2 linked regions of the Novipirellula caenicola genome follow. The protein of the gene in region 2 binds, or shares a complex with, the protein of the main gene of each other region. Links are inferred from orthologs where the notes say so. Each region holds a gene or a part of one and is shown on either strand. Other genes may lie near its edges.

The links.
Region 1: the proteins of ABEA92_RS08760 (region 2) and accD are in contact, whole or in part, in a solved structure (PDB 8UXZ), measured with the Escherichia coli proteins. The link is inferred for Novipirellula caenicola from one-to-one orthologs.

What each region holds. Positions count from the first base shown.
Region 1 is NZ_BAABRO010000016.1:81,568-89,967, forward strand. The notes cover bases 2,596-5,569. They hold accD (acetyl-CoA carboxylase, carboxyltransferase subunit beta), read left to right. Parts: upstream 2,596-3,600; coding sequence 3,601-4,539; downstream 4,540-5,569. Other genes in these bases: ABEA92_RS24245 (pyruvate carboxylase), read right to left, coding at 2,596-3,309; ABEA92_RS24255 (serine/threonine protein kinase), read left to right, coding at 4,634-5,551. Outside these bases: more of ABEA92_RS24245, read right to left, coding at 1-2,595; ABEA92_RS24260 (hypothetical protein), read left to right, coding at 5,834-6,670; ABEA92_RS24265 (hypothetical protein), read left to right, coding at 6,648-6,857; ABEA92_RS24270 (proline racemase family protein), read left to right, coding at 7,196-8,230; ABEA92_RS24275 (NAD(P)/FAD-dependent oxidoreductase), read left to right, coding at 8,286-8,400.
Region 2 is NZ_BAABRO010000003.1:366,654-374,967, forward strand. What follows is about bases 2,377-5,264. They hold ABEA92_RS08760 (acetyl-CoA carboxylase carboxyltransferase subunit alpha), read right to left. Parts: upstream 4,363-5,264; coding sequence 3,391-4,362; downstream 2,377-3,390. Other genes in these bases: ABEA92_RS08755 (CvpA family protein), read left to right, coding at 2,377-2,404; ABEA92_RS08765 (serine/threonine-protein kinase), read right to left, coding at 4,449-5,264. In the rest of the region: dtd (D-aminoacyl-tRNA deacylase), read left to right, coding at 68-514; ABEA92_RS08750 (metal-dependent hydrolase), read right to left, coding at 537-1,265; more of ABEA92_RS08755, read left to right, coding at 1,688-2,376; more of ABEA92_RS08765, read right to left, coding at 5,265-5,390; ABEA92_RS08770 (glycosyltransferase family 4 protein), read right to left, coding at 5,799-6,965; ABEA92_RS08775 (alpha/beta fold hydrolase), read right to left, coding at 7,004-8,314. UniProt on the Escherichia coli protein: Component of the acetyl coenzyme A carboxylase (ACC) complex. First, biotin carboxylase catalyzes the carboxylation of biotin on its carrier protein (BCCP) and then the CO(2) group is transferred by the carboxyltransferase to acetyl-CoA to form malonyl-CoA.

The sequences.
Region 1 (8,400 bases), on a different replicon or contig from region 2:
GGTAATCACCATACCCGGCATGCTGGCGGCGACTTGGCCAGGATCGTTGGGGTCCGCCTTGACCGCCGCTTTGACTTTCGGTTCGAGCGATTTGTCGAGGATCGACACTTCGCGTGGTTGACCGTTCAGTTCAAAGAAAACAGTCCGCGTCCCATCAGGATGAGGCACTCCGACGGCGAGGAATTTGACGATCAAGCGTTTACCCGGTTCGATATCGACCGCGATTTCTTCGCCCGGTTCTTGTCCGTAGAAAAAGTTAGGCGTCGGAATGTGATCGACGTCGCCATACGTGTTGCGGTGTTTAGCAAAGTCCTCGAACACCTTTGGGTACAGCAGATGCGTGACGGCGGCGCGGTCGTTTTCAGGATCGCCGGTCAACTTGGCGGCCGCCGCCCGAGCGGCAGCGACGTCGGCGTCAGGCATCGAATCACCGGGACGATTGAGAACCGGTTTCTGGTCACCCAAGATGATCTTGATGACTTCGTCGGGGAATCCGCCTGGCGGTTGTCCCATCCGTCCGCCGATCAAATCAATCACGCTGGCAGGATAGGCAAGCGATTTGTCAGCCGTCAAAACGTCTTCGGCTGACATCTCGTTAGCAACCAAGAACAGCGCCATGTCGCCGACCGCTTTGCTGGTCGGGGTGACTTTGACGATGTCACCAAACAAGCGATTCACGCCGGCGTAGGCTTTACATACTTCGGCCCAGCGATCGGATAGCCCCAACGCACGAGCTTGTTGATACAAGTTGGTGTATTGTCCGCCCGGCATTTCGTGTTCGTAGAGGTCGCCGGTAGCGGGCAACACGCTGCTTTCAAAGGGCAAGTAAAATTCGCGTGCGGCTTGCCAATATGTTGCCAACTGCGTCAACGCCTCGGTCGATAGAGAAGACTCGCGATCGGTATCGCGAAGCGCTTCGACCAACGTGTTCAAGTTGACTTGGCTGGTTCCGCCGGAAAGCGGTGCGAGTGCGGCGTCGGCAATCTGCAAGCCTTCGCCAGCGGCAGCCAGGATGGTTGCCGCTTGGATGCCTGCGGTGTCGTGCGTGTGGAAATGGATCGGGATACCAATTTCTTCTCGCAACGCACGGATCAACTGGACCGCCGCCGCCGGTTTGCAAAGTCCGGCCATATCCTTGATCGCCAACAAATGGGCACCGCGTTTTTCCAGCTGTTTAGCCAGTTCGACGTAGTACTTGATGTCGTACTTGGTGCGACGTGGGTTTTGCAGGTCGCCGGTGTAACAGATCGATGCTTCGCAGATCCCGCCTTCGGCCAACACCGCGTCCATCGCCACGTTCATGTTTTCGAGCCAATTGAGTGCATCGAAAACACGGAAAACGTCCATCCCTGCTTGCACGGCTTCGCGTACAAACAAACGCACGACGTTGTCGGGATAGTTTGTGTAGCCCACCGCGTTGCTGGCTCGCAGCAACATTTGAGTCAGGATATTGGGGACCTGTTCACGCAAGTCGGCGAGGCGTTGCCACGGAGATTCTTTTAAGAATCGCATCGTAGTATCAAACGTGGCTCCGCCCCACATTTCCAGTGAAAACAATTGGGGCGTTAGCTGGGCGTACGCTGGTGCGATTTGCAACATGTCAAACGTTCGCACTCGCGTGGCCAACAACGATTGATGCGCGTCTCGCATCGTGGTGTCAGTAAACAGCAATCCTTTTTGATTCTGAACCCATTTGACAAGTCCCTCGGCACCTTCGCGGCGAAAGATGTCCTTGGTTCCTTCGGGTAACTGTTTGCCGGGCAGTTCCGCGAGTTTTTTCAGTTGCGGTACCGGAGCCGGTTCGCGGCGTGTTGCCACAGGGCGTCCGACGACAAGCGGGTTGCCGTTGACGATCGTTTCCCCCAGAAACGCCAACAACTTGCTCGCTCGGTCGCGGCGGCGTGGCAATTCAAACAGCGACGGCGTTTGGTCGATCAAACGGGTCGTGGCCTCGCCGGCCAAGAACGCCGGATAGTTGATCATCTTGATCAAAAACGGGATGTTCGTCTTCACGCCACGAATGCGGAATTCGTGCAAACAGCGGTTCATGCGTGATGCAGCCGAGGCCAGCGAGGGAGCCCGTGCGGTGACTTTCACCAACATCGAATCGTAAAACGGGTTGACCACCGCGCCGCTGAAAGCGCTGCCGGCGTCCAAGCGAATCCCCAGCCCGGCGGCGCTGCGGTAATGGCTGATCCGGCCGTAATCGGGACGGAATTGGTTGCTCGGGTCTTCGGTCGTCACGCGACACTGCATCGCAAACCCGCTGGTGTGAATCGCGTCTTGCGACGACAATCCCACCTCTTCGCTATCGAGCGGATAGCCCTGGGCGACCAAGATTTGGCTGCGAACGATGTCGATCCCTGTGACTTCTTCGGTCACCGTGTGTTCAACTTGGATGCGAGGATTGACCTCGATAAAGAAGAATTGCTTTGCGTCAACATCGTAAAGGAATTCGACGGTGCCGGCATTTTCATAGCCGCTGGAGTCCCCGCCGACGGCGCGGCCGATTTTGATTGCCGCTTCGCACATCGCTTGGCGGATGTCGCTACTCAAGTTCGGAGCCGGTGCGATTTCGACGACCTTTTGGTGTCGCCGCTGAACGCTGCAGTCACGTTCCCACAGGTGAACTAAGTTGTTGTGTCGGTCGCCGAGCAATTGGACTTCGATGTGACGCGCTCGCTGAACGAACCGCTCGACAAACACTTCATCGCTGCCGAACGCGGTTTTCGCTTCACGCTGAGCCGCTTCGAGTGCCGCCGGCAATTCGTCTGCCGAATTGACGACCCGCATTCCGCGTCCGCCGCCTCCTTTGGATGCTTTCAAGATCACGGGGTAGCCCATCGAGTCGGCGATTTCGAGTGCTTCATCGACGCTAGAGAGCGCTTCGTTCTTGCCTCCCAAGACCGGCACCTGGGCCGCCTCGGCGATCTTGCGTGCGGCGGTTTTGTCCCCGAGCTGCTCCAGCGAATTGACGCTGGGGCCGACAAACAAGATGCCGGCGTTTTCCAGTGCCCGGGCGAACTCGGGGTTTTCCGACAGGAATCCATAACCCGGGTGGACCGCATCGACGTCATGCTTCTTACACAAGTCGACGATCGCTTCGATGTTCAAGTACGAGCGGATCGGTTCGCCGGGTTCGCCGATCTGATACGCCTCATCCGCCTTGAAGCGGTGCAGTGCGTAACGATCTTCGTGGGAATAAATCGCTACCGTGCGAATTCCAAGTTCCGTTGCACTGCGGAAGACTCGGGTCGCGATTTCGCTGCGATTGGCGACAAGGAGTTTACGTACCGGTCGAATCGTCATGATCGTGTCGTCGAAAGAAGAGGAAGGGGGGGCGGGTTTCGACTCAATTATCCGCAGCAGCCAATTTTTCACCCGCTTTTCCAAGCGGTGCGTTTGGAGCGTCAAGTTGAGTAGACTGCAATTTAGCGAAACCGGGACTTGGGGTCATGAGGGGTGCGGGGGGCCATGTCCCGCATTTGACTACAAGCGACTAGAATTTGAGGGAGCACAAATTGGAAAAATCGGCTAAGGTGAAGGTTCGATTCCGACTTTGAAATTGTTGATCCCCAAGACAGTATGGTCCGAAATAGCATGGCAAGCGTTGATTCGACCCCTTCCAAGACCGATGAACCCAATTCGTCGGTGACCTCTGCCCCGTCGCAATCCGAAGGGATTTTGGCTGCGGATGCTTCAACCGGCCAAGAGAGCGTGGACAAGGCGGCACCGCCCAAAAAACGGGGCGTTCCCGAAGGATTGTGGGTGAAATGCCCCGGTTGCGGTGCGTCGGTCTACAAGAAAGAGGTGGCCCAGCGGCTAAACGTTTGTCCCAAGTGTGAATACCACTTCTACGTCTCCGCAACCGAACGTATCGCACAGGTGTTGGACGAAGGAACCTTCGAGCCGATGAACGAGCATTTGCGGTCTTCGGACCCGCTCGAGTTTTCGGATCGACGCAAGTATTCCGATCGGCTGGTTTCGGAACAGAAACGGACCGGGCTCAGCGATGCCGTGCTGACCGGTACCGGAATGGTTCGCGCTCGCCGGGTCGCATTTGCGGTCACCGACAGTGCGTTCATCATGGGAAGCATGGGGTCGGTGGTCGGTGAGCGGTTGACTCGTTTGATCGAATTTGCGACCGAACATGACCTGCCGCTGATCATCATTAGCGCCAGTGGTGGGGGGGCCCGAATGCACGAAGGGATCCTTTCGCTGATGCAGATGGCCAAAGTGTCCGCCGCGTTGGCACGCTATGACGAAGCGGGCGGGTTGTTTGTCAGTGTTCTCACGAACCCCACTATGGGCGGGGTTGCCGCCAGTTTTGCCTCGTTAGGAGATTTGGTCTTTGCCGAGCCCAAAGCGTTGATCGGATTTGCCGGGCCGCGAACAATTAAGGCGACCATCGGGATCGAATTGCCCGAAGGGTTCCAGACCAGCGAATTTCTGTTGGAGCACGGTTACATCGATCGAATCGTGCCACGAAAATCGCTAAAAACGGAGATTGCTCGCGCAATTGACTATTGTGGAAAGTAGGTTTTCAGAAGAAACGTAGTCCATTGAAGACGGCGATTTCGAAACCGACGGCGCTATTTCCCTTTTCTCCTGTTTCCAAATGCTCACGTGACCTATGGGGCTATTTGATTCGCTCAAGGCTAAATTCAATTCCGGTTCCAATGGCGGAGCAAAGGCCAATCTAAAAGCCAACGCGCGAATAAACGTCGAGCTACGTTTTGACCGGATGCGAACCAGTGCCACCGGCACGATGAGTAATTTCTTCGTCGCCAACGATCGTGAGCACAAACGCACCGTTGGCGTCAAATTGCTTGACATTGAGAAAATGGAGCAGTTTGAAGCCCGTTTCAAAGGGCTGAAAAAGCCAAGTGAAGGAGAGATCGCGTTGGGAATGAAACACCCCAACGTGGTTGAAACCTACGAAGCCGGGGTGACCAGCAAGGGGCAACCCATTTTGGTAATGGAGTATGTCGAAGGCCCCAGTTTGCAGCATGTGATCGTCAATCGCCAAGAAGCGAACTTGAAGGGCAATCGGATGGGATTGATTCGCCAGATGGCCGAAGCGATTCGCTACGTCCATTCACGCGGCTTCATCCATCGCGACATTTGCCCTCGCAATTTCATTTGTTTTCCCGATTTCAGCGGCCTCAAGCTCATCGATTTTGGCTTGACCGTGCCTGCAACGCGTCACTTCATGGCGCCGGGGAATCGCACGGGGACACCGCTCTACATGTCGCCTGAAATCGTCCGTCGTCGAGCGACCGATTTTCGTGTCGACATTTTTTCGTTCGGAATCACCTGTTACTGCCTGTGCTGTTTCGAGCATCCATGGCAGGGAGATGTAGTGAACGGAAAGGCAGCTCTGCACCACGATACCTCGCCGCCGAAGGATCTGTTGGAGCGGTGCCCTGAGATCGAGCCACGGTTATCGCGGGCGATCATGGGCGCGTTGCAGCCGAACGTCGAGAAGCGAACGGCAAGCATGGATCAGTTCCTACAAGCGATTAAATCGCTCGAAGGACTCGACTACTAGGCCGGTTGGGGGAGGGAATTGATACCGTAAAAAACGGTACAAACCGCCCCGACTGTTAATCCAGGTTCGGTTTACCTGTTTTAACAACGTTTTCGTTGACACTCTATTTATTGGCTAACTATACTTCACTGGTCGAGTCAAGCGTGCCTTTCGCGACTCGTCCATCAGAGCGTGCCAGCGTTGATGAATTGACATTGGATCAATTCACCCGCCTATCGTGTCGCTGGATCTCTTTTTCGTCGGGGATCTCTTGTCGGTCGGAACGTATACGGAATTTTCGCAATGACCCTACTTGGGAAGTCGTTCTCAGTCATCATTCTCATCCTCAGCTTGACCTTCATGGTTTTGGCTTTGGCGGTTAACGCATCGCACCGCAATTGGCGGGACGTGGTGACAGGCCCGGGTGGACTGAAAGAACAAATTCAAGATTATGAATCAACCAACGAGCAGCTTCGTGATACGCAGCAACGCGTCGAAGCTGCCTTGGCTCGTGAACAAGCCGCGCGGCGAACCGCATTGGCAGCGTTGACGACTCAGTTGGACCAATTGAAAGACCAACTGCAAAAACGGGAAGAGAGCTATCAGCAAAAAGAAGCTCAAAACACCGTCTTTGCTCAAACCGATCGCAGCCGTGCTTTGCAGCTCGAAGAGTTGACGGCCGAAGCAAATCGATTGCGGCAACAGATTCGCAAGGAACAAGAAGACCGCGACACGCTGTTTACGCAAACGTTGAAATTGACCGACCAAATGAACCGGTTGCGTGGGATTGTTCAGATCCAAAGCGAGCGGAACGATCAATTGATGGCCCAAGTAACCCGTTACAAAGAGGTCGTCGATGCCAAGGGGATCGATATCAACGAACCCCTCGATGGATCGCCTCCGGATCGCAACGGCACCGTTTTGGTGATCAACCGTCCTAAGAAACTGGTCGAAGTTTCGATTGGATACGATGATGGGCTGCGATCAGGTCATCATCTCGAAATCAGTCGACAGGGCCGCTACCTTGGCAAGGTCCGTGTGTTGAAAATTGAACCTGACCGAGCGGTCGCGGAAATCCTGCCCGACTTCAGCCAAGGCACTATCCAGGAGGGCGACCGTGTCGACACTACCCTCGACTGAGAAACCACGTAAACAGCCACCCAGTGTTTACACCGTCATTTTGATTCTCGCGATGTTGTTCATGCTCGTTGCGGTCATCGCAATGTACGTCGAACTGGGCCGCTGGGCACCCGATTATTATCGCACCAACAGCGCTCAACCTGGCGCGATGGTAGTGCCGGTTGATCGCACAACCGCACTGGCTTAAAGCATCGATCGGCGAGTTGGTTTGAAAAAGCCATTGGCGTTTGCGTCCCCGCAACTCTGCCCGGTGCTGCAATCGCGACCAACATCTTCACGAGACTTACAGCCTCCGTCCCCCCTGTTCTCGCACGCTATCCATGACGATGGCTGGGAAGAATGGGTGGGACTGCGACAGCGGCGATGATTCTGCGCCGTGGAGACTTGTGGCGCGATGATTTTGTTGCAAACATAGTTGCTTAGCCATTGCATTTTGCGTGGCTTCACGCTTACGTCCCCAGCTCGATTGGAACGTTCGCGTGAATGGACTGAAACCTTGATTGTTTGCCATACAATATCTCTCTCATGAAAGTCTCTGCTCCGAAAGTCGAGCGTATCTCGACGGTTGATTCTCACACTTGCGGTGAACCCACACGGACGATCGTTTCGGGTGGTCCCGATCTTGGCAAAGGGACGTTGATTCAGCGTCAGCAGCGTTTTGCCAAAGAATTCGATCACTATCGCACGGCGGTAATCAATGAACCACGAGGAAGTGATGTGTTGGTGGGCGCCCTGCTGTGTAAGCCCACCAATCCCGAGTTCGCCGGCGCAGTGATCTTTTTTAATAACACCGGGTACCTAGGGATGTGTGGTCACGGTGCGATCGGCGTCGCGGCAACGCTTGCCTATCTCGGCCGCATCGGGCCCGGGTATCATCAGCTCGAAACATCGGTGGGCGTGATCGGTTTCGAATTGGATGAAGACATGCACCGCGTCACGGTCGAAAATGTTCCGAGCTATCGCTATCGCAAAGCGGTGGCCGTCGAGGTGCCAGGGTTTGGCCAAGTCGTTGGAGATATCGCCTGGGGCGGCAATTGGTTCTTTTTGGTTCGCAGCGAGTCGGCTCAGATTCGTCCGCAACATCTCGATGAACTGTTGGCATTTACCAAAGCGATCCGCAAAGCTTTGGATGACCAAGGCATCACCGGCCATGGCGGCAAGGTGATTGACCATATCGAGTTGTATTGGGATTCAGAGACCAACGACGGTCGCAACTTTGTGCTTTGTCCCGGCGGCCAATGGGACCGATCACCATGTGGTACCGGCACGAGTGTTAAGTTGGCCTGTTTGGCTGCCGATGGTGAACTGGCTGCCGGAGAACGATGGCACCAAGAAAGTATCATCGGGACCTATTTCGAGGCCAACTATCGCTTGGCTACCGATGAAGAAATCAAGCAGCTCGGCAACATTGGGCTCGACCCCAAGCAAACTGTGGACGATTCCGTGGCAGCCAGTGCAGGGATCATCGTACCGAGTGTCACGGGCGAAGCTTCGGTGACCGCCGAAAGCCAATTGTTGCTCGACCCGGACGATGCATTTCGGTACGGGATCCCGGTGTAAACGTGCTTCGTAAACCGCCGAGTCCATCCGCTGCCCATCTGACCGTTCGGTACTTATGACCGCCAAACACGTGCCTGATCCGTCCAGTTCGTCGCAGCACCAACTGCCAGAGCACAATGCTGGCCAAGACGAGCCGGGCCAGCCCAACGCAGGCCAGCCCATCTCAGGCC
Region 2 (8,314 bases):
AGCCGTGGCAGCTATTCTATGCGGAAATCTCGCCCAATAACACTCGATGGTTTCAAAAGGAAATCGGATGCGAATCGTGATTCAGCGCGTAACGTCGGCCAAGGTGGAAGTGCAGGGCAGGGCGGTCGGTCAAATTGACCGGGGCGTGTTGGCGTTGGTCGGCGTCGGGCACGGCGACACCGAAGCCGAAGCCAAATGGTTGGCCGAAAAAACGTCGCAGCTGAGGATCTTTCCGGATGACGAGGGGAAAATGAATCGCTCGCTGTTGGATATCGGAGGATCGGTGTTAGCCGTCAGCCAATTCACGTTGTTGGGCGATTGTCGCAAAGGACGGCGGCCTGCGTTCACCGACGCGGCAGCTCCGGAAATTGCAAATCAAATCTACCAGTCATACAACAAATCGCTACGGGCAACCGGACTGCGAGTCGAAGAGGGGATCTTTGCCGCCGACATGCAGGTCAGCTTGGTCAACGATGGTCCCGTCACGCTGATCCTCGATCGAACGAGTTCGTAAGATCGAGTGGTTGCGAGATTCGTTATCTCCAAGGCAGCCATTTGTCCCACTGGATCAATTCCGGTGCGGGCTTGGCGATATAGCTATTGTCCAATCGTGATCGTTGCCGGATACGGTCGACCACGCCATGGTCGCCCCAGGCGAGATAGATCAACAAAAACAATTTGGCGTACACGCTGATATTGGCGAGCTGGCTTTGGCCAAAAAACTTCAACGCGGTGCCAAACGATTTTTTTAGTCGGAACCGCCCTCCCCCAAAATCAATGCTCCAAATCTCGTCAAGAATTAAATGAACGAGAAATCCGACGACCACCGCGACGCTTTTGTAGACGCGGATCGATTCACTTGGACACGGCATCACCAAGTACGCTAACAAACCCGCTGTGGCTGCGGCCGGAATGCTGTGCCACATCCCGCGATGGACGGTGTAGCGTTTAAAGAATTCGACTGCGACGAATCGGATCGCGATGTAGATCAACATCGCCGCTAACGCCATCGCCTCGTGTGATAGTTCCAGGTCGCGAAATCGTTCGATCATCAACATCGGCACGACGGCCGCTGCAAACATGCTGGTTTCGCGAAGCGGGATTCCCGAATCGCTATCCAAGTCTGGCAGCATACCGCTGACCGAGCACAACCCGCCTGCCAAAATCCCGCTCTCCAGCGACATCGATTGAGACGTCACGCCCCAATAACCGTAGGCGATGCCCACGATCGTGCTGCCGGTGATGTGCGTTTTGAAATCGGCCACGACAGGAAGGGCAGGGGAGTGGTGAAAAAAATTCAGGGGCTGTCGAAATCAATCTTGTCACGCTTTGCAAGCAACAACACCCATTGGTAGCAATTCGGTGAACCGAGCTGCTTTACGATCGCGCGCGACGAGTACAGATTTCCTTGGCCTCCTACATAGGATTTTTCCTAGGGGGCTGCCAAGCCCGAATCAATTGATCTTCGCTTGGCAAACGCACTTGGCTACAATCCGCGCCAACACGGAAACTCGGGGCGGCTGCATGCTGGAAGCGATGAGCCGGTTGCTATCAAACGAGTTTTCTGGCAACGGGCTTGGCGGCACTGCTTGCGAGACGGCTAAAAAAATATTCGCAACCGCCCTTCCCGCTTTGGACTCGCATGTGTCTTGCTCGCATGCCCCCTTACTCGCACGAAAGCGTTCTGGTGGAAATTTACGACATCGTGATGTTGGTGGTGTTGGTTGGCGCGTTGATCTTTGGCGCGATCAAAGGGTTCGCCTGGCAGCTCGCGTCGATCGCATCGATCGTGGTCAGCTACATGGTGGCTTACCATTTTCGCGAACCCTTCAGCCAATCGATCCACGCCGAACCGCCATGGAACCGATTCTTGGCAATGTTGATCCTGTACGTCGGCACATCGCTGGTCGTTTGGGTCGCATTTCGGATGGTCAGCGGCACGATCGATCGATTCAAACTTCGCGAATTCGATCGTCAAATCGGAGCGATGTTTGGGCTGGCCAAGGGCGCGTTGTACTGCATCTTGATCACGCTGTTTGCCGTCACGCTTTTTGGCGAAAATGTTCGCGAGAAAATTGTCGGCAGCAAGAGCGGCAACTACATCGCCAGCGTGCTGGCACGCAGCGAATCGGTCATCCCGCCAGAGATTCAGCAGATCGTCCAACCGTACCTGGACCGCTTCGAAAAACGCTTCAATGCGGATGACGCCCAGGACACGCCCGCAGGCTTTTTGGAAGGCGTGGCAGGGGATGCGGCGAATGGCATTTTGCCCGAATCGCTGTGGGATGACGGATCGGGAAACTCGACCGGACGATCGCCGTTGCCAGTCGATCCGCGGGGTTGGAATTCAGGCCCATCGGTGCCTCAGCAAGCCCAGCGTCCCTGGGAAGGATTTCAGCGGTAGGTTCATCGGACTCGTAGCGAAACTCGTCAAGAGTTTCGATGGGATTTAGGCATGCCGATGACCGCCTGGAAGCGTGTCCGCATGGACGACGAAAGTCTTGACGACTTCCGCTACGGCCTGTCGCTCGTAGCGAAACTCGTCAAGAGTTTCGATGGGATTTAGGCATGCCGATGACTGCCTGGAAGCGTGTCCCGCATGGACGACGAAAGTCTTGACGACTTCCGCTACGGCCAGTCACTCGTAGCGAAACTCGTCAAGAGTTTCGATGGGATATAGGCATGCCGATGACTGCCTGGAAGCGTGTCCCGCATGGACGACGAAAGTCTTGACGACTTCCGCTACGGCCAGTCGCTCGTAGCGAAACTCGTCAAGAGTTTCGATGAGATCTAGCCATGCTGAATTAAGAAGGGGATGCTGATGACAGGCTAGAAGCCTATCCCACACGAAATGCCTGAAATACGGGGTTTTACGCACCTTTAATACAACATAAGGGGCATTATCGGACGTTGCGGGGCGGTCAATTTCGCCCGTAAATTCGGGCCTCTCCCGCTTTTCGCTCTGGCGGACTCGACGCTTGATCCGCCTTCCCGACGATGGCTCGACGTGATCATTCGTCATCGATCCGTCGCTCGCAAACGCTTCCGCGTCGCCACCGTTCGCGCTGCCGATCCATGATCAAAACGAAGGCGGCGATGGCTTCCGCCGCGGTCGTGATTGCGACGCTCTACCTGCTCGTTTCTGGTCGCATTGCCCTCCGCTTTCGCCGCGGAACATTTGCCCGTGGATCCACTCGGCAAAGGCCTCGCTCGATGCTTCGCAGGCTCTCTGGATCGCGCGACTTGGTGTCCCCGATGTCTAACCGACGGAGGCCTGATTTGGCCTTAGCAGATGGCGACGCATCCGCTGATGCGTCGCCCATCGAGCGAAAGAAAATGGCCCGATTTTGAAGTTTGGCGAGAATCGAAACTCGGTTCTCTTTTGTTCACCTATGCGGATTCGGCTTCTTCCAAGAAGACACCGATCCGGCGGAACTTTTCATACCGTTGGTTGACCAGTTCTTCGGTCGACATGGACTCTAGATCCGACAGCGTTCGCGACAGATAACTCTTCAATCGCGACGCCATTTGGTGATGGTCACGATGGGCGCCGCCGAGTGGTTCTTCGAGCACATCATCGACCACGCCAAGTCGCTTCAAATTGTCGCTGGTGAACCGCAACGCTGCGGCGGCTTTGGGTGCATGTTCGTGACTCTTCCACAAGATGCCCGCACAGCCTTCGGGGCTGATCACGCTGTAGTACGAATGTTGCAGCATCGCGATCCGGTCGCCCACGCCGATACCGAGGGCGCCGCCCGATCCGCCTTCGCCAATCACGACACAGATCACGGGCGTCTTCAAGCGGCTCATCATGAACATGCTTTCGGCGATCACTTGCGCTTGACCACGTTCTTCGGCACCGATCCCCGGGTACGCACCGGGCGTGTCGATGAAACAGATCAGCGGCATGCGATACTTTTCAGCCAATCGCATTTTGACCATCGCTTTGCGATAGCCTTCGGGATGGGCACAACCGAAATGGCACGCCGCGCGTTCTTTGAACGTGCGGCCTTTTTGATGACCGAGAACCAACACTTTGAAACGATCGAGTTTGGCGAAACCCGACAACATCGCGCGGTCATCACCAAAGTGTTTGTCGCCATGCAGTTCGACAAACTCATCAAACGCAAGGTTCAAATAGTCACGGGTGTAGGGTCGGTTTTTATGACGAGCCACTTGCACGGTTTGCCACGAGTCCAGCGACCCGTAGACATCGCGTAGTAGATCAACAAGTTTGCGACGCAAGTCGCGAATCTCTTTTTCGATTTCGTCGGTGCGATTGGTTTGACGTTCAAGCGACGCAATCTTGCTTTCGAGATCCGCGATCTCGTATTCAAATTCTAATCCAGGTCCAGCGCTCATTCTTTTCTCGTGATAAGTAAGGTGCGGCTTCGAAGACAATCGAAAATCGGAAGCATCGCACGCGTATTGTGTTTAGAAGGCGAAGTTTAGATCTCGTCGTCTTCGCCGTTTCCGGATGGTTTTTTGATCATGTCTTCGGCACCGCGGATTCCCGTCTGAGTGTCGAACACGCTGACGTCGGGTTTGCGAGGACGCTTGTTCCACAATTCCATCGCACGGAATTGCTTCAAGAATTCCCACATCGATGGCGGCCGATTGTCGGGCTTCTTCGCCATCATCTGCTTGATCACATCGGCGAATTCCTTGGACACGTTGTTGTTGTACGCAATCGGGCTCGGGATCGATGCCGTCAAGTGCTTGTTCAGCAAATCGTTTGGCGTGTCGCCTGTGTATGGCGGTTTGCCCGTGACCAATTCAAACAACACGCAGCCAAAGCTGTAGATGTCCGATCGCTCGTCACACACTTTGCAGCGGATCTGCTCGGGTGACATGTAGCTTCGAGTGCCCTTGGCGTATTTCGAACTGTGGAACAGTTTACTGAATCCGGTCTTCTTTTTCTCGGCGATCGTAAAGTCGATCAACTTCGTTTCACCATCGCGGCTGACCAAGTAATTGTCCGGCTTGATATCCAAGTGGATCCAATTCTTGGTGTGCATGTAATACAAGCCCTCGGCGGCTTGGCCGACAATCTTGTCCAGCATGTAGGCCAGCGACTCGGGGCCCTGCCGCAGTGCTTGCTTCATATTCAATTCGCTGAAGAGCTGCAGCACCAAAAAAGGGACTCCGGATTCAATGCGAAAGTCGATGACTTTGATGATGCGAGGGCTGTTCAAATCCGACGCCACGGTGAACTCGTGTTTCAATAACGCGATCTCTGCCTTGTCCTCTCGCGCCGATGGCTTGAGCAGTTTCAACGCGTATCGCTCTTCGGAGTTTTCGTCGATGGCTTCCCAGACATCACAGGTACTTCCAGAGCGAATCAGACGGGCCAATCGATAGGGGCCCAGAAAATCACGGGTCTTGGTCATCAGCACAAATCAGGGGCGAATCGTAATTTGGTTGGCATAGAACAGTGACTCTATGATAGTTCAATCGGTCCCTGGCCCGATAGGTCGGGATCGCGGCGGGGGCGACCTGCCAACACTTCGGCGGGTGACTGCCAGATGTCATCCATTTTGGCACTAAATTGGGGTTTTCGGGTAGCGGAGCGTCGCGGGGCCTCGCCCGGTCAAAATCGAGCGTTTTATCACGCGGGAACCGGACGAGGCCCGGCGCCGCTAGCAAAACCAATGGCATCATGTCATCGCCCTCGGAATCGCTACCGAGCCAGCGAAGCAGACCCAGAAAACGCCTCGAAATTCGGAAACGCCTGGAAATTCGGAAACGTCTCGAAATTCGGAAACGCCACGAAATGGCGGTGAAATCGCGGGAATTCGTTACTTTCGCGGTCGCGACAGCAGTTGTTCGTACAGTTCACGGATCCGCCGCGTCATCGTTTGATGGCGGAACTGCTCCGTAAATCGCCGCTGCCCTGCCCTCCCCATTTGCTGACGCAACTCACGGTCACTGCTCAATCGGAGGATCGATTCAGCGAGTTGATCAATGTCACCGGGAGGAACCAAATAGCCTGTCTCACCCGAGATCGCGACCTCGCGAGCCCCGTCGACGTCGTAGCTGATTACGGGGCGGCCGGCGATCAAGGCTTGCGGCAGTGCCCGGGCTAACCCTTCGCGATACGAGGTGTGGACCAACGCGTCCATCGCTCCGATCAACGAGGGGACCTCGTCCGGGGGAACCAGTCCCGAGAAAATGAAGTGCTCGCTCAATCCCAGCGACTCGATTCGGCGAGTCAGACTGTCTCGCAGAATGCCATCGCCCACCAGCAAAAAACGGACTTGCGGAACTTGCTTGACGACCGTGGCCGCTGCCGAGATCAGATCGTCATGGCCTTTCAAATGAAACAGCCGAGCAATTTTTCCGATCACGATCGCATCCTCGGTCAATCCGAATTGATTGCGAATACGTTGGCGATGTTCATCAGCCCGTCGAAACGGCTCGACATCCATTCCGCTATAGATCGTCGTGAATTTTTCACGCGGGGCAACGTCGGCATCGACCATCAAATCGGTCATCGCGTCAGCGACACAAACCATATGGTGACATCGTCTGGCCGCCCATCGCTCGCACGTGCGGTACAGTGTCCGCGTCAACATCGGCTGATATTCGTGAAACGGAGCTCCATGCACACTGTGGACGATCGCCGGAACCTGCTCGTCCCAAGCGACCGCACGTCCCAAGATTCCTCCCTTAGCACTATGTGTATGCACAACGTCGGGCTTGAATTTTCGGATTGCCTCGCGAAGCTCGGCGCGTCCCCTGAGATCGTGAACCGGATGGATCGCTCGACGCAAATGGTCGAGCTTGCAAATTGGCAACTCCCCTGCCCTACCCTGGCTTAGCAAGTCTCCTTCGGGTCCGACTTCTTTTCCGGTGATCAACAGCACGTCGTCACCGAAATCGTGCATCAGGTCCAAACAATTCAGCAGCGTGTTCTCTTGAGCACCACCAATGATCATTCGAGTAATGACATGAGCAACACGCACGAATTGTTTCCTAGCCAGCGGGACGGTTGAAGGACGATTTAGTTGAGGTGTTTTTTTAGAAACCCATCAATATCGGTTACTACCGTATCCATCCAATCGTTTTGGTTCCAGTGACCATGTTTCGCGCCGTCATGGATGCGAAGCTCGAAAGGGACACCCAAACTCTTCAATTTTTCACGAGCGGGTTCGTTGCGAGCTGGGTTGTCGAGGCTGCCTGTGATGAACAAGGTTGGTGGCATGTCCTTGTCGATCGCTTCATACGCATCGGCCAACTTGTACATTTCCGGGGCGTCGTCGATCGTCGCGCCGATCCAGTGCACCGCAAACGCATTGTCTTTGACGTCATGGGAACGGTCCGCCACGCTGCCCGATGCGGTTTGCAGCGGGCCCGCCATCACGACGACCGCTTGCAGACGTGATTGATCACTGCTGCTTAGTCCGTCGTGATGCAATTTGGCATTCGTGTTGCCCGCCGCCATCAACCCAGCGAGATGACCGCCCGCGGAACCACCCACTGCCGCGATGCGGTTGGGATCGATGTTCCAATCCGCCGCGTGTTGCCGGATGAATGCCGTGGCGGCATTCGCGTCACGGATTGCGGCAGGAAATTTTGCTTCATAGCCAAGCCGATACTCGATCGCCGCGACGACGTAGCCCTTTTGGGCGAGCCGTTTGGCCAGCGATTGAAACTTGGTCTTGTCGCCTTTGAGCCATCCGCCACCGTGAACCAGTACGACCCCAGGCAGACGTTTGCCTTCGGCGGACGACGGACGAAAGACATCCATCAGCAGTTTACGGCCATCGATATTGGCATAAACAACATTGCGATCGATCGACAATTCCCCTGCCCTGTCCTGATCCGATTGACCATGCGTGTTGGTTTCCGGTGCGGGCTGCGGCAGCACACCGTACTGGTTGATTGTTTTGTAGTACATGCCGCCAAACGTACTGATGAAAAGGGTCCGTCCGTCGCTGCCCGCGATGATGGCGTTGATCGGACGCTCAGGGGTTGGGATGGTTTCAATCAAGTTGCCGCTGGGCGCGAATACGCTGACGGCGTTTGCACCGGTGCAATACACGTTGCCCGCCCGGTCGATGCACATCCCGTCGCCTCGGAATCCCTCGTCCGTCTCTTTTAGCTGAGCGAACGGTTTGGCAGCCATGAACTTTTGGGTTTCATCGATTTGAATTTGGTAGAGTGCCCCCGACTTGTGCGAGGACACGTATAGCGTCGATTCATCGGGTGACAACATAATCCCATTGGGGGTGTCCAACTTGGTCGCAACGATCAGCACCTTGCCATCCGCATCGATGCGGCGAACGATGCCTTCGCCGGTGAACGTGGCATA